DNA from 4 places in the Kitasatospora sp. NPDC093679 genome. Region 4 is predicted to be linked to each of the others. Evidence: riboswitches for the same ligand, from Rfam matches in the RefSeq annotation. Region 4 holds a riboswitch; each other region holds the start of a gene.
What was found. Region 4 has a riboswitch for cobalamin ahead of AB0O09_RS01220 (CbtB domain-containing protein). Riboswitches for the same ligand answer to the same signal wherever they lie in the genome.

Region 1: it holds a riboswitch for cobalamin, as region 4 does, so the genes downstream of both, AB0O09_RS17180 (ribonucleoside-diphosphate reductase subunit alpha) here and AB0O09_RS01220 (CbtB domain-containing protein) in region 4, are expected to answer to the same signal.
Region 2: it holds a riboswitch for cobalamin, as region 4 does, so the genes downstream of both, AB0O09_RS30730 (prenyltransferase/squalene oxidase repeat-containing protein) here and AB0O09_RS01220 (CbtB domain-containing protein) in region 4, are expected to answer to the same signal.
Region 3: it holds a riboswitch for cobalamin, as region 4 does, so the genes downstream of both, AB0O09_RS13430 (HoxN/HupN/NixA family nickel/cobalt transporter) here and AB0O09_RS01220 (CbtB domain-containing protein) in region 4, are expected to answer to the same signal.

Annotation. Positions count from the first base shown of each region.
Region 1 is NZ_JBFBDW010000018.1:18,344-23,667, reverse strand. It holds gene AB0O09_RS17195 (heme-binding protein) at 1-515, shown strand, start outside; gene AB0O09_RS17190 (helix-turn-helix domain-containing protein) at 751-1,764, opposite strand; gene AB0O09_RS17185 (GNAT family N-acetyltransferase) at 2,073-2,567, shown strand; cobalamin riboswitch at 3,158-3,301, shown strand; gene AB0O09_RS17180 (ribonucleoside-diphosphate reductase subunit alpha) at 3,512-5,324, shown strand, end outside.
Region 2 is NZ_JBFBDW010000051.1:29,300-34,623, reverse strand. It holds gene istA (IS21 family transposase) at 1-1,068, opposite strand, end outside; gene AB0O09_RS30735 (hypothetical protein) at 1,868-2,149, shown strand; cobalamin riboswitch at 2,289-2,419, shown strand; gene AB0O09_RS30730 (prenyltransferase/squalene oxidase repeat-containing protein) at 2,626-3,909, shown strand; gene AB0O09_RS30725 (hypothetical protein) at 4,214-4,411, opposite strand; gene AB0O09_RS30720 (energy-coupling factor transporter transmembrane protein EcfT) at 4,811-5,324, shown strand, end outside.
Region 3 is NZ_JBFBDW010000012.1:130,341-135,664, forward strand. It holds gene AB0O09_RS13415 (type B 50S ribosomal protein L31) at 28-273, shown strand; gene AB0O09_RS13420 (XRE family transcriptional regulator) at 341-916, opposite strand; gene AB0O09_RS13425 (DMT family transporter) at 1,012-1,860, shown strand; gene AB0O09_RS13430 (HoxN/HupN/NixA family nickel/cobalt transporter) at 1,901-3,016, opposite strand; cobalamin riboswitch at 3,048-3,252, opposite strand; gene AB0O09_RS13435 (metalloregulator ArsR/SmtB family transcription factor) at 3,335-3,697, shown strand; gene AB0O09_RS13440 (phosphatidylinositol-specific phospholipase C domain-containing protein) at 3,946-4,992, shown strand; gene AB0O09_RS13445 (DNA-formamidopyrimidine glycosylase family protein) at 5,036-5,324, opposite strand, start outside.
Region 4 is NZ_JBFBDW010000001.1:269,530-274,853, reverse strand. It holds gene AB0O09_RS01240 (GvpL/GvpF family gas vesicle protein) at 1-517, opposite strand, end outside; gene gvpJ (gas vesicle protein GvpJ) at 521-967, opposite strand; gene AB0O09_RS01230 (gas vesicle protein) at 1,034-1,411, opposite strand; gene AB0O09_RS01225 (DUF6131 family protein) at 2,027-2,182, shown strand; cobalamin riboswitch at 2,457-2,615, shown strand; gene AB0O09_RS01220 (CbtB domain-containing protein) at 2,651-2,863, shown strand; gene AB0O09_RS01215 (CbtA family protein) at 2,874-3,638, shown strand; gene AB0O09_RS01210 (hypothetical protein) at 3,779-4,024, opposite strand; gene AB0O09_RS01205 (inorganic phosphate transporter) at 4,174-5,289, opposite strand.

The DNA.
Region 1 (5,324 bases), on a different contig from region 4:
CGGTGGCCGCCCTGGGGGCGGGCACCTTCGGTGCGGTGGCGGCGAGCGCGGAGACTCCCGGCGCCGCCGGTGCCCCTGCGGTGGCCCGCGCCGAGGCCGGTGGCAAGGACGTGGTGTCCTCCTCGCACCTGTCGGTGGACGCCGCGACCAAGGCCGCACTGGCCGCGATGGACGCGGCCGGCAAGGGCGGCTACAAGGTCTCGGTCGCCGTGGTGGACCGCAACAGCAACACGATCGTGGCGCTGCGCGGCGACGGTGCCGGTCCGCAGTCGCCCGAGTCGGCCGAGCGCAAGGCCTTCACCGCGGTCTCCTGGAACGCCCCGACCTCCGAGCTGGCGAAGCGGCTGGCCCAGACGCCGAACCTGAAGGACATACCGGGCACCTTGTTCCTGGGCGGCGGCGCCCCGGTGCAGGCCAAGGGCGCACCCGTGGCGGCCATCGGCGTCGCCGGTGCCCCGAGCGGCGACCTCGACGAGCAGTTCGCCCAGGCGGGCGTCGCCGCCCTCGGCAAGTAACGCCGCGCGCCGCCGGCGCCGGGTGCCCCGCCCCGCGGCCCGGACCGTCCCGCCCCCGCGAGTGGCCGGATGACGGGCGGCCGGGCAACCGGGCGGCCGCCGTCCCTACCCGGGGGACGCGGCGGCCGCCCCATCACCGGGGACTCGCCCTGCCACCACGCCTCCGAGCACCCGCAGGCTCTGGCGGGCACCCACCGGCACCTCTCAAGCACGCCCCTCTGCCCGCTCCTTCGCGCTACACCCCTGCCGCGATCTCGGGGCTGGCGAAGGCGCGGCGGTAGGCGTGCGGGGTGGTGCCGAGGCGGCGGGCGAAGTGGTGGCGGAGGGTGGCGGCGTTGCCGAAGCCGCAGCGGGCGGCCACGGCGTCGATCGGCTCGGCGGTGCCCTCCAGGAGCCGCTGGGCGAGCAGCAGCCGCTGGCCGGTGAGCCAGCGGTGCGGGGTGGTGCCGGTCTCCTGCTGGAAGCGGCGGGCGAAGGTCCGCGGGGACATGTGGGCGAGGGCGGCGAGCCGCTCCACGGTGGCTTCCTCGTCGAGGTGGTGCCGCATCCAGTCCAGGACGGGGGCGAGCGAGTCGACGTCGGACTCGGGCAGTGGGCGGTTCACGAACTGGGCCTGGCCGCCTTCCCGGTGCGGTGCGACGACCATGCGCCGGGCGATGCCGCGGGCGACCTCGGCGCCCTGCACCTTGCGGACGAGGTGCAGGCAGGCGTCGATCCCGGCGGCGGTGCCGGCGGAGGTGATGACGGGGTCCTCGTCGACGTAGAGCACGTCGGGTTCGACGGTGGTGAGCGGGAAGCGCCGGGCCATCTCGGCGGCGTGCTTCCAGTGGGTGGTGGAGCGTCGTCCGTCCAGGAGCCCGGCGGCGCCGAGCAGGAAGCTGCCGCTGCAGATGGAGAGGGCGCGGGCACCGCCCTCGACGGCCGCGCGCAGGGCCGCGACGAGGGCGGGCGGGTACTCGTCGCGCAGGCCGGTGGCGGTGAGGACGATCAGGTCGGCCCGGGCGAGGCGTTCGGGCCCGTACGGGACGTCGACGCTGAAGCCGGCGTGGGTGCGCTTGGGCCCGGGCCGGTCGGAGGCGAGGGCGAACTCGTACACGGGCAGCCCCTCCTCGCTGCGGTCGAGGCCGAACACCTCGCAGGCGACACCGAGTTCGAAGGGATGGACCTCCTCCAGCACGACGGCGACCACGTTCTTCAACTCGGCGGTCTTCAACTCGGCGGTCCTCGACTCGGTTCCGGGCTTCGGCATGGCTCCAGGATGGCGCTGGCAGTAATTCGATGCAAGAGGTCATTCCTGCCACTCGCCGGGCTCCCGGTCGGCCGGGAGAGTAGTGGCATGACTTCCACCGTGTTCGAGAACGCCATCGCCCTGTCCGTCCTCGTCGGCTCGTTCGCCCTGGTCGGGGCCGTCGTCGGTCGGGAGCTCGACCGCACCGGCCGGCACGGCCGCGACAACTGGCACCGCCCCGGCGGCTATCCCGCCGATCCGTCCGTCCCCGATCGGCTGCACCGACCCCCGGCCGTCCGGGACGGGGCCCCGGACGGCAGACTGGACGGATGGACGTCGTCATCCGCCGCGCCCGCGAACGGGACCTCGAACCGGCCGGCGAGCTCTCGGTCGAGGTCTACGTCGGTGACGGCTACAGCCTGGCCGAAGGGCCGTACGCCGGACTCCTCCGCGACACCCGCCGCCGCAGCGAGGAGGCCGAGCTCCTCGTCGCCGTCGACGGCCGGGACGAGCATGTGCTCGGCTGCGTGACCTTCGCGGTCGGCGGTACGGCCTGGGCCGACATCTCGCAGCCGGACGAGGGCGAGATCCGGATGCTGGCGGTCGCCCGGGCCGCCCGCGGCCGCGGAGTCGGCTCGGCCCTCGTCAGGGCCGCGATGGACCGCAGCCGCGAACTCGGCCTGACCGGCATGGCCTTCTCCACCCGCCCGGACATGACGGACGCCCACCGGGTGTACGAACGGCTCGGTTTCCGCCGCGCCCCCGAGCGCGACTGGGCCCCGATGCCCGGTATCGACCTGATGGTCTATGCCCTGACGTTCTGACGTGACTCGCCCCGAACGATTCGTTCGACCGGAGCCCGACCACACCGACACCCGCACCCGCACCGCACCCGCACGTGAACTCGACGGGCCGGGCGGAAGCACCCGCCGGCGACGGTGCCGAGCCGATGCCGATGCCGATGCCGATGCCCACGGCATCACCCGGCCGAGCCGCCCTCGAACCGCCCCGGAGCCATCGGCGAGTTGCAGGGGCAGGCGGTCAGGGTGAGCCCGACACCGCACCGAAGCCAGGACCGGCGGCACAGCGGCCGCCTCGCCGCGGCGGAAAGGGACTTGGTCACGGCGGAAAGGGTCCAGCTGCAGAGCCGGCGGTCCTCGCTCCGCGAGATTCGCCGATCCCCTGGGCTCCGGGCCGACCCGTCGAACCGGGCGGCACCCCCGTACCGTCACTCATGACTGGAGATCGTAGGCCATCGGGCCCGAACACTCCCGCGGCGGTGGCCGTTCCGTGAGCGGAGCGCGGGGGCGACGAGTGGGTCGGGTGTGCCCGAAGTGTGCACGGCCCGTTCGGCGAGGCCGTCGCAGCCACGGACGCGACACGCAGCGTGCACAAGATATGGGGGTACATCAGGGAGACACCACAACATGTATGCTCACTCTCGCTGTCGACGCAGGGGAACCCGGTGCAAGTCCGGGACTGCCCCGCAACGGTGAGCAGGCCCGTGAACGCCCGGGCCCGCGCAGTCCGAGGGCCTGCCGACGGTGTGCCACCGGCTTCCCCGCAGATGCCATGAAGCACAGCTGTACGTCCGGGCCTCGCGGGTGGGCCGGGTGGCGACGCGCACCCCCGACACGGTCGGGCGGTGCCGGTCCCCCCTGCCACGCGCATGCCCGGACGCGCCCCCGGCCCCCGGCCCGGGGGTGTCCGAAGCGTCCGCTGCCGCCACAGGAGAGAGTGCGCCTTGACCGTCGCTGCCTCAGTCACCCTGCCCTCCCAGGGATCCGCCGACAACGACCGGCCCGACCCCGGTGCCGCGCTGCTCCGGCTGCTCACCGACCGCAGCACCGACCTCCCCCAGGTGGACCCCGGCCACGTCGCCGCCGCCGCGCTGCGCGGCCGCCACGCCGGTTCGGACTTCGCCGAGCTCCGCGGGCTGGCCGTGGAGGCCGCCGCGTCGATGATCGCCGAGGACCCGCAGTACTCGAAGCTCGCGGCCCGCCTGCTGGCGCTGGAGATCCGCGACGAGGCGGTCTCCCAGGGCGCGGTCACCTTCGCCGCCTCGATCGCCGTCGGCCACGCCGAGGGCCTGATCGGCGACACCACCGCGGCCTTCGTGGCCAAGCACGCGGCCGCCTTCGACGCGCTGGTCGACCTGCAGGGCGACGACCGCTTCGAGTACTTCGGCCTGCGCACCGTGCAGTCCCGCTACCTGCTGCGCCACCCGATCACCCGCAAGGTGGTCGAGACCCCGCAGTACTTCCTGCTGCGCGTGGCGGCCGGCCTCGCGATCGGCGACACCGAGCAGTCGGTGGCCGAGGTGGCCGAGCTCTACCGACTGATGAGCCGTCTGGAGTACCTGACGTCCTCTCCGACGCTGTTCAACTCCGGCACCAAGCACCCCCAGATGTCGTCCTGCTACCTGCTGGACTCGCCGCTGGACAACCTGGACTCGATCTACAACCGCTACGCGCAGATCGCCCGGCTGTCCAAGCACGCCGGCGGCATCGGCCTGTCCTACTCGCGGATCCGCTCCCGCGGCAGCCTGATCCGCGGCACCAACGGCCAGTCGAACGGCATCGTGCCGTTCCTGCGCACCCTGGACTCCTCGGTCGCCGCGGTCAACCAGGGCGGCCGCCGCAAGGGCGCGGCCTGCGTCTACCTGGAGACCTGGCACGCCGACATCGAGGAGTTCCTGGAGCTCCGCGACAACACCGGCGAGGAGGCCCGGCGCACCCACAACCTCAACCTGGCGCACTGGATCCCGGACGAGTTCATGCGCCGGGTGAACGCCGACGAGGACTGGTCGCTGTTCTCCCCCGCCGACGTGCCCGAGCTGGTCGACCTGTGGGGCGCCGACTTCGACGAGGCCTACCGCAAGGCCGAGCAGGCCGGCAAGGCCGTCCGCACCATCCCGGCGCAGACCCTGTACGCCCGCATGATGCGCACCCTGGCGCAGACCGGCAACGGCTGGATGACCTTCAAGGACGCCTCCAACCGGGCCGCCAACCAGACCGCGCTGCCCGGCCGCACCGTGCACTCCTCCAACCTGTGCACGGAGATCCTGGAGGTCACCGACGACTCCGAGACGGCCGTCTGCAACCTCGGCTCGGTGAACCTGGGCGCCCACGTGGCCGCCGGCGCCACCGCCGCCGACCTGCTGAACGCGATGGACTGGGAGCGCCTGGACGCCACCGTCCGCACCGCGGTGACCTTCCTCGACCGGGTCATCGACATCAACTTCTACCCGACCACCGAGGCGGGCACCTCCAACTCCCGCTGGCGGCCGGTCGGCCTCGGCGTGATGGGCCTGCAGGACGTCTTCTTCCAGCTGCGGATCGACTTCGACTCCGCCGAGGCGAAGACCCTCTCCACCCTGATCTCCGAGCGCATCATGCTCACCGCCTACGAGCGCTCCGCGGACCTCGCCGAGCAGTTCGGCCGCCACGAGGCGTACGGCGAGACCCGCGCGGCCCGCGGCGAGCTGCACATCGACCACTTCGGTGCCGCCGCCCCGCAGTGGACGGAGCGCTGGGACGCGCTGCGCGCCCGGATCGCCGAGACCGGCCTGCGCAACTCGC
Region 2 (5,324 bases), on a different contig from region 4:
CGAGCCGTGCTCGTCGACAGAGGTGACGATCAGCTCCTCGCCGTGGAAGCGGGCCCAGACGCGGCTGTCGATCAGCTCGTGCGGGACCGAGTAACGCACCGCCTCGACCGAGATCGTGGCGTCCCAGTTGACCCTGCGGGTGGTGCCGAACACCGCGGTGAACGGCTGCCTGGGCAACGGGTGCAGCCGCTCGCGTTCCTCCGCGAGACGCTCGGCCGGTTTGCGCCGGGTCTCGCGGTGAGGGCGGGAGTTGACCTCGTCGCAGAACGCCCGGCAGGCCGCCTCCAGCTCGCCGAAGGTGCGGTACTCCTCGCGCAGGTTCACCTCCCTGGGCACCAGATCGGCCTTCGCGATCCGCACCGTCGCCTCGGAGCCGCCCTTGCTCTCCGGGTCCGCCGGCACACAGGTGCGGATCGTGGTGCCGTAGTGCCGGGCGACCTCGACGATCTCCGGATTGCGGACCGCGATCCCGGCGACGTGGCCGGTGGTGACCGTCTTCTCGTTGTCGGTCAGCACGAACGCTGGGACCCCGCCGATCCTGCGTAACGTCGCGTCCAGACACGCCGTCACGGTCGGCAGCGTCTTGTCCCAGATGGGGATGACCACCCGGAACCGCGACCAGGACAGCCACGCGCACCACAGCGTGGTCTTCCTGCCCTTGATCACCGGCCCGTCACCGAAGTCGTACTGCAGCCACAGGCCCGGCTCGGTCACCCACGGCCGATAGATGCGGCGCCGACCGGCCCGGAACTGGGCCTTCGCCTCGGCGACCGTGCGGCGGGTAGTGCGTTCCCCGCCCGCGAAGCCCATCGCGACGAGCCGCTTGTGCACCACGTCCGCGCGGACCCTGCCCTGCGAGCGGACCACCAGCTCCTCGATCTTCGGCAGATAGTCGTCGATCGCCCGCGCCCGGTGGCGGCGCTGGTCGGGCTGCTGGCCGGCGGCCCGCATCTTCACATACCGGGCCACCGTGTGGTGGTCGCACCCGGCCAGCTCGGCCGCGGCGCGGTAACTGCCCGTGAGGTCGTACGCCTCGAGGATCTCCATGATCTCCCTGCTGTTCTTCACCCGGCCGACCCTCGCCGACCGGGAAATGGATCTTGAACGTGGGGAGATATCTGGCCGTACGCGGGGAATCCCGTGGCCGTCAGTGGGGCGGTATCTGGCCGCCTATGGGGAGCTTTCCATGGCCGCCGTCACCCGGGCTCTGGCGCAGCCTCTGACTCGGTGCCCCGCTGCTCACCGGCTGCTGCAGCATCCCGGCGCGGCCGGGTGTCCTCGGCCGGGTGCCGGTCGTTGTACCGGGCGCCGCCCCGCCACCCCATCACGGGCGACATCCGGCTGCGCCCCGCGGTTCGGCGTCCGGCCCGCACCCGGGCGCCGCGGCTGCGGCAGTCGAATCCTCGGGGCGGCCGGCTGCGGAGACCGGCTGCCCCGCTGCGCTGCTGGTGCGTGCTGCATCGGCCCGGAGGCGCTGGCTGGACCGGCCCCCGGAGAGGGGCCGATCCAGCCGCGTACTCAGCCCGGCCGCGTTCTGCCGTGCGGGGATGCTGACGGTGCATCGGGGCAGACGAGTGGTTCCCGGGCAGGCCATCTCATGCGGCACCGTGCTCGCATCGCCGAGGTTGCCCACCGCCGGCCGGCCCGTAGCAGCCCTGTTCCCCTGGTAGCCAGGACGTCCGACCCGGTCCCGGCAGGCCGGGCGGTTGCGTGTTGCAGCGGCGACTCACCCGCCCCGCGGCCCGGCGGCCCGGGATACGACTGCTGTGGTCGCTGGCGCCGCACTGTCGCCGGCCCGAACGGCGAGGAGTAGTCCGCTCGGCCACCTGTGTCTGACAGGACCCCACCGGTCGGCAGCCCGTGCCCGATGAGGGCATCGGTCCGCTGCTCGGCCGCGGCACGGCGCTGCGGCTGGCTGCAGCCTGGGCTGCGCTCTGCCACCGGGTGGGGCAGGCCCTGGTCTTTCCTGGCGGGTCAGCAGCTCGTCTTCGCCGGCCTGCTGCTGGTCCTCACCCTGGTGCTGATGCCCCGCTACGGCCTTACCGGGGTGGGTGTCGCATGGTTGGCCACGGCCTGCGTCCTTGCGTTGGTCCTGGCCGTGACGGAGCCGCGCTGGCTGACCACCGGCATCGGCCCGCATCGGCCCTGACCCCCGTGTCCCGCCGGCGCTACGGGGAGCCGCCCCGCGGGGTCGGCGGGGCCTGTCGCGGACTGGTCCCGTTCGGGCAGTGCGTGTTCTGCGTGCCGCTGGTCACATTCTGTGTCCGGGCGGTTGAGGCGCGTGTGCGGGTGGCAGTAAGGTGCCGAGCGCCTCTGGCAGGGGAAGTCCGGTGAAAGTCCGGCGCTGACCCGCAACGGTAGGCCGTCGGCACGGTGTCGGCGGTGAGCCCGATTACCTGCCCGGGGTTTGTCCGGCTCTCATCCGTCGTGGTCTACGGGACGATGCCCAGAGGTTGTGCCTCGCCCTGCGGGCGGTGGCCGTGCTCTGCGGTGCGTCTCCACGAGACGCCCCAGGAGTTCACCTTGCGTACCTCGCTCCGGCCCGCTGCCGTTCTGCTCGTTGCCTCCGCCGTCGTGTTGCCCGCATTGACGGCCACCGCGGCTTCTGCGGGTGCCGCGCCCGCCGTGACGGATGCCTCGGCCGCTGCCGGTTGGGCGGGCCGTCAGCTGAAGGAGGGCAGTCGCGTCGAGGGTGACTGGGGTCCGGACTTCGGCCTGACTGCCGACGTGGTGCTCGCCCTGTCGGCCGCAGGGCAGGGCAAGGGGGAGGCGAAGGCAGCCACTGACTGGCTCGCCGCGAACGCGACCTCCTACCTGACCGGTGACACGCCCGGTGACATCTATGCCGGTTCGGCCGCCAAGCTCGCCCTGGTCGCCGAGGTCCAGCAGCGGGACCCGAAGAGCTTCGGCGGCCACGATCTGCTCGCCGAGCTTGCCGCGCGTCTCCAGCCCAGCGGCCGCTACACCGACCACGCCACCTTCGGTGGCCCGGACGTCTCGGACTTCTCCAACACGTTCAGCCAGGCGTTCGCCCTGCTTGCCCTCGACCGCCAGGGCGCCGACGCCGTTCCGGCGAAGGCGATCGAGTTCCTGACCGGCAACCAGTGTGTCGACGGCGGCTTCCCGGTGGCCTACCCGGACAAGCCGGCCGACTGTGCCTCGGACGCGGACGGCACCGGCATCGTGGTGCAGGCGCTGCTGGCCGTCGGTCGCAGCGGGGAGGCCGCGAAGGCGCTGGACTGGCTGGAGAAGCGGCAGGCCGCGGACGGCGGCTTCGGCGGTTCCGGACCGACCGCCTCCTCCAACTCCAACTCGACCGCGCTCGCCGTCCAGGCCCTGCGGGCCGGCGGTCGCACCACGGCCGCGGACAAGGGCGTGTCCTGGCTGAAGTCCCGCCAGGTCGGCTGCGCCGGTAAGAGCAGCGACCGTGGCGCGATCGGCTACCAGAAGGCCGAGGTCGACGGCACCACGCTGCGCGCCACCGTCCAGGCCGTTCCCGCGCTCGCCGGGGTGTCGCTCGCGGCGGTCGACGGGCGCTTCGGCACGGCCGGTCTGCCGGCCCTCGAGTGCACTTCGCCCAGCCCGAGCGCGAGCGGGAGCCCGTCCGGTTCGCCGAGCGGCAGCGCCTCTGCCTCCTCCAGCTCGTCGGCTTCGGCCTCGGCTTCGGCGTCCGCATCGGTGTCGGGCTCGCCGACCGGCTCCGGCTCGCCCTCGGCGGCCGTGTCCGCGGTGGCGTCCGACTCGGCCGGCCCCGGGGGCACGGACACCGGCGGCACCCCGTCCTCGGGCGGCCTGGCCTCCACCGGTTTCGAGCTCATGCCGCCGGTCGTCGCCGCGATCGCCCTGCTGCTGCTCGGCGCGGCCGCCGTGCTGACGGCCCGCCGACTTCGCTCGGGCAGCCACCGGTGATCCGCCGCGGCGCCGCCGCCCTGGCCGCGACCGCGGCCGTGGGCGGCAGCCTGCTGCTGCCCCTGCCGGCGCGGGCGGCCGAGGGCTGCGACGGCGTGCTGGTCGTCGTCGAGACGAGAAGCGTCCCCGACCGCCCTGGTTACGGGAGCCGTACCGGCTGCTCGGATGCGCCGCGCAGCGGTATCCAGGCGTTGCAGCAGGCCGGGTTCTCGGTGAAGTTGGGCACCGGTCCGTACGCGGGCGGGTTCGTCTGCGCCCTCGACGGCGCGCCCAAGGCGGGCTGCGGGGCCGTCACCAAGGATCACTACTGGTCGTACTGGTACATGCTGCCGGGCACCTCCACCTGGGTGTACAGCCAGCTGGGCGCGGGCAACCGCGTCCCGCCCAGGGGCAGCATCGAGGGCTGGGTGTGGCAGGACGGCGGCGGCAGCGAGCCGCCGTCCCCGCGCAGCGCCAAGGACCCGGCGCGGCCGGCGACTCCGACGCCGCCTTCGGCCACCACCCGCCCTCCGTCCGGCGGCGGGGGTGGGGGAGCGACGTCCGCCCCACGCCCGACAGGTCCGGCCTCGGCCGATTCGGGAGACACTGCCGGCGGTGCGGTGGGCGGCGCTTCGCCGACTGGCGCGGGTCCGGCGGCCACTGCTGCATCGCCGTCCAACCCGCCCGGCGCCGAATCGGCAGTACCGTCGGCGCCCGCTTCCGGCCCCGCCAGCGCCGGGGCCGGCGCGTCCTCGAACACGTCGACCGCCGCACCGGGATCCAGTCGTGCCGACGCAGGGAAGCCGGCCGGTCACGGGGCCGGGGCGTGGCTGCCGGTGGCGCTCGGCACGGCCGCGGTGGCTGCACTCGCCGGGGCGGCAGCCTGGCGGCGCAGGCGCGCTCCTCGCGCGGGGGATCTGCCGTGAGTCTGCGGCGGGTGCTGCTGCCGCGTCAGCTGCACCCGTTCGCCTGGTGGCTGTGGGCGCTCGGGCTGGCCGCCGCGGCGGGCCGGACGACCAATGTGCTGCTGCTCGCGCTGCTCGCTGCGGTTGCCGGGTACGTGGTGTCGGCGCGCCGCACCGAGGCGCCGTGGGCCCGCGCGTACGGGGTGTTCCTGCGCCTGGGCATCACGGTGGTGCTGATCCGGGTGGTGTTCCAGTCGCTGCTGGTCGGCTCCGGCGGCACCACCGTGCTGCTCGACCTGCCGGAGATCCCGTTGCCCGGCTGGATGGCCGGGGTACGGCTCGGCGGACCGGTCACCGCGGAGGCGGCGTACGCGGCGCTCGACGACGGCGCCCGGCTCGCCGCCATGCTGCTCTGCTTCGGCGCGGCCAACGCCCTGGCGAGCCCGGCCCGGTTGCTGCGTGCCCTGCCGAGGGCGCTGCACGAACTCGGCGTCGCCGTCACCGTCGCACTCAGCGCCGCACCGCAACTGG
Region 3 (5,324 bases), on a different contig from region 4:
CCACCGACCCCCGAAGGAGCAGCCCCCATGAAGAACGGCATCCACCCCGCCTACCGTCCGGTCGTCTTCCGCGACAAGGCCGCCGGCCGGTCCTTCCTCACCCGCTCGACGCTGACGTCCGCGTCCACGGTGGTCTGGGAGGACGGCACCGTGCGCCCGGTGGTCGACGTGGACACCTCGTCGGCGAGCCACCCCGTCTGGACCGGGCGCGCCCGCGTCCTGGACCAGGCCGGCCGGATCGAGCAGTACCGGAGGCGGTACGGCCGCGACTGACCGCCCCGCGCACGACCGCGCCCCCTCCCCGGCCGGGGAGGGGGCGCTTCGGCGTGCACCCGCGGGCTCAGCGCGGGGGCGGCGGCACCGAGACCACGAGGGTGAGCCGGACGGGCACCTCGCCGTCGTTGCGGTAGCCGTGCGCGGCGGCCGCCTCGTAGGAGGCGGTGGAGCCGGCCGGCACCAGGTGGTCGCGGCCGTCCAGGGTGAGGGTGAGTTCGCCCTCCTCGACCCGGGCGATCTCCACGGTGCCCGTGGGGTGCGGGTCCGAGCCGTGCCCCTCCCCCGGCAGGATCAGCCACTGCCAGAGCTCCAGCGGGCCGGGCGCCTCGATGCCGTTGAGCAGCACCCCGGTGCCGCCCTTGGCGCCCGACCAGAGCTGGACGGCCTCGTCGTCGGGGACGATCCGCACGGTGGAGGTCTCGTCGTAGTCGAGCAGCCGGGCGATCGAGGCGCCGAGCGCGTCGGCGAGCCGGACGACGGTGCCCACGCTCGGATTGGTCCTCCCCTGCTCGATCTGCACGATCATGCCGCGGCTCACCCCGGAGCGGGCCGCGAGTGCGTCGAGGGTGTGGCCGCGGTCGGCGCGCAGCCGCTTGAGGTTGCGCGCCAGGGCCTGGGTGATCAGATCGGGGTCGGGCATACCAGTCCAATGAATTGATTCGTCCGGTTCACTCTGTTGACCTAAGCTGCTGGGACACCGAGCGTCCACCCGACCGTACTCCGGAGTCCACTGTGCTGTCCCAGCTCCTCGCCCTCGCCGCCAGCCTGCTGTGGGGCATGGCCGACTACGGCGGCGGCTCGCTCACCCGCCGGCTGTCCGCGCTGACCGTGGTGGTCGCCTCGCAGGCCGCCGCGGCCGTCCTGCTCGTCCTGGCCCTCCTCGCCGTCGGCGGCGCGGGCGCGGCCTCCGCCGGCCTCTGGTACGCGGTGGCGGCGGGGGTGATCGGGCCGTTCGCCCTCCTCGCCTTCTACCGCGCCCTCGCGCTCGGGCCCATGGGGGTGGTCTCGCCGCTGGCGACCGTCGGCGTCGCGGTGCCGGTCGGGCTCGGGCTGCTGCTCGGGGAGCGCCCCGGCCCGGCGCAGGCCGCCGGCATCGCGGTCGCCGTGCTCGGCGTCGCCCTGGCCGGCGGTCCGCGTCGCGGCGGCGGCACGGTCGGCCTGCGGGTGCTGGTGCTGACGCTGACGGCGGCCCTCGGCATGGGCACGGTGATGGCCCTGGTCGCCCGGGCCTCCGACGGCGGCGGGCTGCTGCTCGTGCTGTGCGTGCAGCGGCTCTGCAACGTGGCGGTCGGCGGCGGCGTCCTGCTGGCCGGGCGCCGTGGGCGGGAGCCCGGTGCACCGGGGGCGCTGCGGCGGAGCCTGCCCGCACTGACCGCGGTCGGGGTGGCCGACGTCGCCGCGAACGCCGCCTTCGCCGCCGCCTCGCACCGCGGGTCGGTGGCCGTCGCCGCGGTGCTGGCCTCGCTCTACCCCGTGGTCACCGCCCTGATGGCCCGGGGGCTGCTCAAGGAGCGGCTGCGGCGCGTCCAACTGCTCGGCGCGGGCCTCGCGGTGGCGGGCACGCTGCTGCTGGCGGCGGGCTGACACCCCGTCCGCCGATCGGCGCGGTCGCCCGCGGGCCATCTCAGCCCGCCCCACCGGGCGTCCAGCGCTGCTCGACCCGGGCGATCCGCCAGTAGCCGATCGCCGCCGCCCACACCACCACGAACAGGCCGACGATGACGAAGCCGACGTTGTCCAGGCTGAGTCCGGCGATCCAGCCGCTCACCGGGTCGGTCAGGCCGAGCTTGTCGTGCAGCACCGCGACGAGCTCGATCGTGCCGATGACGAAGGCCACCGCGATCGACAGGCCGGTGATGGCGAGGTTGTAGAACACCTTGCGGACGGGGTTGGAGAACGCCCACTGGTAGGCGAAGTTCATGAACGTGCCGTCGAGGGTGTCGAACAGGCTCATCCCGGCGGCGAACAGCAGCGGCAGGCAGACGATCGCGTACCAGGGCAGGCCCGCCGCGGCGCCCGAGCCGGCCATCACCATCAGCGTCACCTCGGTGGCGGTGTCGAAGCCGAGGCCCAGCACCATGCCGACCGGGAACATCTGGCCGGGGCGGGAGATCGAGCGGGTGGCGCGGCGCAGGACACGGTTCATCAGGCCGCGCGAGTCGAGCTGCCGTTCGAGCTCCGCCTCGTCGAAGGTGCCGGCCCGCATCGCCCGGAAGACCCGCAGGATGCCGAGCAGGGCCGCCAGGTTGAGCGCGGCGATCAGGTAGAGGAAGGCGCCGGAGGCGGTGGTGCCGATGGTGCCGAGCACCTGGTGGGTGGTCGAGCCGTCGTCCATCAGCACCCCGGCCAGCTGGGCGCCGCCCGCGACCAGGGCGGCCATCAGCACCACCATCGACGAGTGGCCGAGGGCGAACCAGAAGCCCACCGAGACCGGTCTCCGGCCGTCGGCCATCAGCTTGCGGGTGGTGTTGTCGATCACCGCGATGTGGTCGGCGTCGAAGGCGTGCCGCATGCCCAGGGTGTAGGCGGTGATGCCGAGTCCGGCGCCGAAGACCTGGGTGCCGACCTCGTAGCGCTCCGGCACCACCAGCAGGAAGAGCGTGCCGAAGGCGGCCACGTGCATCGCCAGGATGACCGCCAGCAGGCCGGCCGTGCGGAGGGTGTCCTCCCGGCGCCAGCGGAAGGCGGGCAGGCCGGGGGCGGTCGGCGGCGCGGCCGTACCGGTTGCGGGCAGGGTCATCTGCGGTTCACGCTCCAACACCTCGTGGAATGACGTCGTGAGGTGCCGTGGCCGGTCTCCTGGCTCACGGGGAGGTTCTGACGGTGCCCGTACCCGGCCTTCCCGGGCGCGCCTGCGCCCAGTGACCCGCGAGGGGTACGGATTGACTCCCCGTTCACAGTGGCGAGGGCCGCTCCGGACTCGGACCCCGAGGTCCTGCACCGGTCTTCCCGAACACCACGGCTGCTCCACCGTAGGGGTGACGGACCGACAGCTGCAAGCCTGCACAACCGCGCAGGTGTCGTAGATCACGGCCGGTCGGCCTGCGAGAATGCCGCCATGCACCTCCTCCCCGCCGATCGCGCAGGCCACCGCACCATCGACGGGCACCGGGTCTGCGAGGCGATCGCCGGGATCGGCGACACCGGGCGGGTCCGGGCCTGGGCGGAGCTGTTCGGCCTGCTCGCCGACCCGGGGCGGCTGGCGCTGCTGCTCGCCCTGCACACCACCGGGCCGCTGGCCGTCACCGACCTGGCGCTGGCCACCGGGATGCGCGATCCGGCGGTCTCCCAGGCGCTGCGGCTGCTGCGCGCCGCGGGCGTGGTCGAGGGCGAGCGGGACGGCCGGGTGGTGCGCTACCGGCTGACCGACACCGCGGTGGCCGAGGTGCTGGAGCACGGGGTGCTGGGGCGCGCCGACTGAGCGCCCGCTCGGAACGACCGCCGCACGGCACGACCGCCGCACGGCACGAACCGCTGCACGGCACGGACCCCTGCACGGCACGGACCCCTGCACGGAATGAGGGCTTCCTGACGGTTTGTCAGCGGGACGGGGGGTCAGCTTCAGCCAAGTTTTCTTGTCATGTCACCTCGAAGCCGTTCCGGTGCCCCATGCTTCCGGAGGCGGTCCGTCCGGCCCGCCGTCCCCAGGCTCCTGACGAGGAGACACCCGTGAAGCTTCGCCGTACGTTCGCCGTGGGGCTGCTGGCCGCGGCCGCCACCCTGCTCCCCGCGCACCAGTCCGGCGCCGCCACCGGCGGCGGCCTGCCGTTCGGTTCGGCCACCGCCGTCGGGATCCACAACACCTACGACCCGGCCGCCTTCCCCTTCCTCGCGCAGAGCCTGGACACCGGCACCGGCATGATCGAGCTCGACGCGTGGACGGACACCGTCACCAAGGAGTGGAAGGTCAGCCACTCCAACCCGCTCGGCAACGCCAACAACTGCACCGCCGCCACCGGCCCGGCGACGCTGTACAGCGGCGGCACCAACAAGAACCTCGAGTACTGCCTCGACGACCTGCGGATCTGGCTCGCCGCCCACCCGTCCAGCGGCCCGCTCGTCGTCAAGCTGGAGCTCAAGGGCGGGTTCGCCGCCAACCGCGGCATGGGCCCGGCCCAACTGGACGCCCTGATAGCCGCCCACCTCGGCAGCGCCGTCTTCCGCCCCGCCGACCTGCTCGCCAAGCCCGGCGGCGGCAGCTACCCGAACCTCGACGAGGCCGCGAAGGCCGGCAACTGGCCCACCCGCGACGCCCTCGCCGGCCGGGTCCTGGTGGACGTCATCCCCGGCACCGTCGAGGAGGGGAACCCCTTCGACACCCTGCACACCGACGTCGAGTACAGCCGCTACCTGCGCGACCTCGCGGCGGCCGGCAGGGCCGGTCAGGCCCAGGTCTTCCCGGTGGTGCACGGCGCCGTCTCCGGCGACCCGCGCAACGCCTACGGCGAGGCCAGCATCCGGCCCTGGTTCGTGGTCTTCGACGGTGACGCCTCGGCGTACGTCGGCGGCGTCGACACCGGCTGGTACGACGCCCGCCACTACCTGCTGGTCATGACCGACGCCCACAACGTGGCGCCCGCCATCAGCTCCACCGACCCCACGGCCGACCAGGCCCGGGCCCGGGTGACCCAGCTCGCGGCCGCCCACGCCAGCATCGTCTCCAGCGACTGGCGCAAGCTGCCCCAGGTGCAGTCCATGGTGCTGCCGCGCGGCTGACGGACCGTCGCCCTGCCCGGCCGACGGCCGGGCAGGGCCGCGCTCAGCGCCGCTGGCAGCCGGGGCACCAGAAGAGGTTGCGGGCCGCCAGCGACTCGGTGCGCACCGGTGTCCCGCAGACCAGGCAGGGCATGTCGGTGCGGCGGTAGACGTACACCTCGCCGCCGTGGTCGTCGACCCGCGGCGGCCGGCCCATCGCCTCCGGCGTGTGCTCCGGGCGGACGGTGTCGATCCGGCCCGCGCCGACGCCCGCGTGCATCAGGGCGACCAGGTCGGCCCAGATCGCGTCCCACTCCTCGCGGGTGATCCTGCGGCCCTCGCGGTGCGGGCTG
Region 4 (5,324 bases):
CGAGGAGTTCGGCGGCGGCGGCGCGGTTGCGCTGCTGGATCCCGTCGGCCACCAGCTCGCCCAGCCTGATCTTCGGTGCGGGGTCGGGGCTCCGCCGGGTCTCCTCGTTCAGCCGCCGGGCCTCGGCGGAGTCCCGGAGGATCCGCCGGAGCAGGGCGTCCTCGTCGAAGGAGGCCTTGACGAGGTACTCGGCGCAGCCGTCCAGGGCGGACAGGCGTTCCCGGTAGGCGTCGACCTGCTGGTCGAGGACGCCGATGACCTCCTGGTCGTCGGCCGCGACGGCGCCGAACCGCAGGGGCAGGACGGGGCCTTCGGACATCAGGCGTTCGAGCACCTCCTGGTGGGCCACGAGGTCGCGCCGGCGTGCCCGGAGTCCTTCGGGTGCGTGGCTGACCACGGCCTTCAGGCCGGACCCGGTGAGGGCGCGCAGTTCTTCGGGCGGGGAGCCGACGCCGGTCAGCTTGCGCAGCCGCGCGGGGTGACTGTCGGCGGTGATCGCGTACACGTAGACGGACATGGCTCACTCCTCCCTCGACCGGGTGGCCCGCCGGGCGCGCGGTCTCTCGCGCCTCTCGCGCGGTTCGGGCTCCTCGTCCCCGCCCTGGAGCTTCTCGCGGACGGTGTCGGTGACCGCTTCGACGGCACCGGTGATCGCGCCCTTGCTCTTGCCGCGGGATCCGCCCTCGCTGATCTCGCCGACCAGGTCCGGCAGTTTGGCGGGGGCCTTGCGGCCCGATTCCAGGTCCAGCCGGTTGCAGGCCTCGGCGAAGCGCAGGTAGGTGTCCACGCTGGCGACGACCACCCGGGCGTCGATCTTCAGGATCTCGATGCCGACCAGGGAGACCCGGACGAACACGTCGATGACCAGTCCCCGGTCCAGGATCAGTTCGACGACGTCGTACAGCGTGCCGGTGCTCGCGCCTCCGGTGGTCACACTGCCTCCGCCGCTCTGCGGCACCACGGTCACGGCGCCTCCTCTCGTCGGCCGCGTGCTGTACCGCGGCTCCTGTTCGGTCCGTCGTCGCTGCCGGAACTACCCCCGGCGCCGGTCGACCTCGGCCCGCGTGTAGCGGCGGGTCCGCTCGTAGCCGACCAGCTCCCCGTCCTCGTCCAGCTGCACCCGGTAGCTCGCCAGGACGCTGCTGGTCTCCGGGATCCGCTCGACCTCGACCACTTCCACCTCGGCCTGCCAGCCCTCCTCCGTGCGGCGCAGTCCGGAGACGGACTCCGGCGACCTTCCGAGGAGTTCGGCCAGTTGCGAGGCCGCGGTGCGCATCGCCTGCGCGGCGGACACCCGGCGTCCGCCCGTCCGGGCGGGTCGGGCGTCGCCGTCGTCGGCGGCTCGCGCGGAGCCGTCGGTGCGGCCGGTACGCCGGCGCGGTGGCTCGGTGTCTCGGGCTTCGCGGGGCATGGTCCTGTCCCTCCGTTGCCGTGGGTCAAACGGCGCATACCCGTCTCAATCACTTCAAACAGGTCATTCCGCCCACGGCCCGGCTCCGGTGCCGACGGCCGCGCCGGCGGCGACGGTCCGCGGAGGGCCGGATGCGCACGGTCACGGCGGCAGCGCCCGGGCCCGTCCGGCCCGTCCCCCGAAACGGCCGTCGGGAAGCTCCAGCCGCGCCGGTACAGCCCGTCCCGGGCCGACGACGGCGAGCACCGCCGGTTCTCGGTCGAGCGGGTGCGCGGTGCGGCCGGCGACCTCGACGGCGAGACGTCCACGCCGCTGGAGGACGCCGGACGGCCGGTGGTGTTCGCCGGCGCGGGCACCGGGATCGCCTCCGGGGCGGGGATGCTCTCGCACCCGGTCGCGGCCGAGTCCGGACTGCAGGCCGGCCCGACCGAGGGCCGACCTGACGCGACGGCCGACCCGGGCCGACGTTTACGGTGGCCACGCCGCGGTATACGCGCTGGTCAGCAGGCAGGGCCCGGACCACGGTGCCGGTCCCGGCCGGGAGGCGGACCGGCTCCAGGCATCTCCCCGGACCGCCTCCCCCACACGGCCCGCCGCACATCCAAGGAGGCCACCGTGATCATCCTCGGCGTCATTCTGCTCATCATCGGCTTCGCCACCGGCATCGGGTTCCTGTGGACCATCGGCATCATCCTCGCCCTCATCGGCCTCGTCCTGTGGGTCGCCGGCCTCACCGGCCACGCCGCCGGCGGCCGCCGTCACTACTACTGATCCGGTCACGGCCGGCTCACCGGCGGCGCCGCGGACCCCCTCCGCAGCGCCGCCGCCGTGTCCGCCCCGGAGCGTCCACCCCCGGGGAGGGCGGCCGAGCGGCGGACCGCGCTCCGGACGGGCGAGTTGAGTGGCCGTCCGGAGCGCCACCGCGTGGTGCGACCAACATCACGCGATCGACGCGCGCCGGCCGCAGGGCCCGCGGAACCGGCACCGCGGGCATACGAACCGGCTCCCGGTCCGCTCCGTGCTTCGCGCGCCCCCGCAACAAGCCTTGGCCCCGCCCGTCGGAGGCGGTACCTTCTCGGGCGACAACTGAAATCGACGGTGCGTGGAAGTCCGGTGAGATGCCGGCACGGTCGCGCCACTGTGAATCGGACCCCGCAGCCTGCCGGGACCGAAAGTCAGACCCGCCTCCGTCGCTCGTGCTCCACCGAACGGGACGCGTGTTCCCAAAGGAGGTCGGCCATGGCTCACCCCATCGCCCCCGCCGCTGCGCCGGCGATCACCCCCATCTCGCTGAAGACCATCCTGCCGTGGGCGGTGTTCTTCACCGTCCTCATGCTGGCCCTCGTCTACTTCGTCGGCGCCGAGCAGGGCGCGACGTCCCTCATCTCCGGCGAGGACGTGCACGAGTGGGTGCACGACGGCCGGCACCTGCTCGGCTTCCCCTGCCACTGACGGGGGCCGCGTGAACTCCGCAATCGTCAGGGGCCTCCTGGTCCGCGGCATGCTGGCCGGGCTCGCGTCCGGCCTGCTCGCCCTCGTCGTCGCCTACTTCCTCGGTGAACCGCGCATCGACGCGGCCATCGCGTACGAGGAGTCGCACTCCCACGAGCACGAGATGGAGATCGTCAGCCGGTCCCTGCAGTCCACTGCGGGCCTGGCCACCGGTGTCCTGGTGTTCGGGGTGGCGCTCGGCGGCATCGCCGCCCTCGCCTACTGCTTCGCCCTCGGCCGCGTCGGCCGCTTCACGCCGCGCGCCACCGCGGCCCTGCTGTCGGCCGCGGCGCTCGTCGCGGTCTACGTGGTGCCGTTCCTCAAGTACCCGGCCAACCCGCCGTCGGTGGGCGACCCGGAGACCATCGGCAAGCGCACCACGCTGTACTTCCTGATGACGGCCCTCAGCGTGCTGCTGGCCGTCGCCGCGGTGATCGTCGGCAAGCGCCTCGCCCCGGCCCTCGGCAACTGGTACGCCACCGTGGTGGCCGTCGCCTGCTTCGCCGTCGCGGTCGGGCTCGCGTACGCGTTCCTGCCCGCGGTCAACGAGGTCCCGGAGGACTTCTCGGCCACGCTGCTCTGGCAGTTCCGCGTCGCGGCGCTCGCCGTTCAGCTGACGCTGTGGACGTCCTTCGCCCTGGTCTTCGGCCACCTGGCCGAGCGGCTGGTCGACCCGAAGCCCGCCACCGCGACCCCGGCCGCGGGCACCTCGCCGGAGGCGGCCCCCGCGGCCTGACGTCCGACCGGCACGGCAGCACGGCACCACCACCGACGGCCGGTGGGAGCGACCCCGCGTCGCCCCCACCGGCCGTCGGCCGTGCCGGCCGGGCCGTGTCGACCGGCCCGGGCGCCGTCCGCGGGCCGGCCCGGCTCGGATCAGCCGGGGTTGACGATGACGGACACGCCCCAGCCGATCGCCGCGAGGACGACGGCGAAGCACAGAACGGCGACCGCGACGTGGAGCGGACGGGCGGCCGGGGCCCGGCCGGGATGGTCGCCCTCCCCCGCCGGGGGGTTGAGGACGCGTACGCCGACGGCGAAGAGTGCGGGGAGCCCGGCTCCGGCGAGCAGCCCCACCACGACGATCTTCCAGAGCGCGTTCAGGTTGATCCAGGAGTCCATGCGGCTCACCTCGCCTGCGGGGGATGCGGGACGGCTCGGGGCGGGTCAGACACGTCCTGGGAGCCGTCTTCGAAGGGCGCTCGGGTGGTCGGTTCAGGGGCGCGCGTGGGGACACCTGTGCGGCATCCGTACGCCTTTGACGACACGTCCTAGTCCGTCCATGCGGCGTTGACGTTCTCCGGGGTCACGGCCGGGCGCCGGGAGGCGACGTAGAAGGCGACCGAGGCCAGCACCAGCACCGCGAAGACGACGCCCACGCCGGCGGTGCCGCCGATCCCGTTCGCGACCCAGTAGGCGAGGGCGCCGACCACGGCCGCGGCCGGAAGGGTGATCAGCCAGGCCGCCACCATGCGGTGGGCGATGTGCCAGCGCACGACCGCGCCCTGTCGGCCCACCCCCGAGCCGAGGATCGAGCCGGTGGCCACGTGGGTGGTGGAGAGCGAGTAGCCGAAGTCGGTGGAGGCGAGGATGACCGCGGCGGAGGCCGACTCGGCGGCCATGCCCTGCGGCGCCTCGATCTCCACCAGCCCCTTGCCGAGCGCCCTGATCACCCGCCAGCCGCCGATGTAGGTCCCGAGCGCGATCGCCACCGCGCAGCAGGTGATCACCCAGCCCGGGGCGCTCGCCCCCGCGTGCAGCGAGCCGTTGGCGATCAGCGCCAGGGTGATGACGCCCATGGTCTTCTGCGCGTCGTTGGTGCCGTGGGCGAGCGAGACCATGCAGGCAGAGCCGACCTGGCCGAGTCTGAAGCCGTGCCGTCGCGGGCCCTCGGCCGTGCGGCGGGTGATCCGCAGGACGAGGTAGGTGCCGAGCGCGGCGACCGACCCGGCGATGAAGGGCGACAGCGCGGCGGGCACGATCACCTTGGCGACCAGGCCCTGCCATTTGACGGCCGAGGCTCCGGCCGCCGCCATGGTCGCCCCGATCACCCCGCCGACCAGTGCGTGCGAGGAGCTGGAGGGGATCCCGAAGTACCACGTGGTCAGGTTCCACAGGATGCTGCCGGCCAGGCCCGCCATGACCACGGTGAGGGTCACGTCGGCGCTGTCGACCAGTCCGCTCGCGATGGTCGCCGCGACCGCGGTCGACAGGAAGGCGCCGACCAGGTTGAGGACGGCGGAGACGGCCACCGCCACACGCGGCCGGAGGGCTCCGGTGACGATGGAGGTCGCCATGGCGTTGCCGGTGTCGTGGAATCCGTTGGTGAAGTCGAAGCCGAGCGCGGTGGCGACCACCAGCGCCAGGACTGCGTCGTTGCCGGTCACGTGTACGAACGTATCCGCATGCCCCCCGCCCCGCT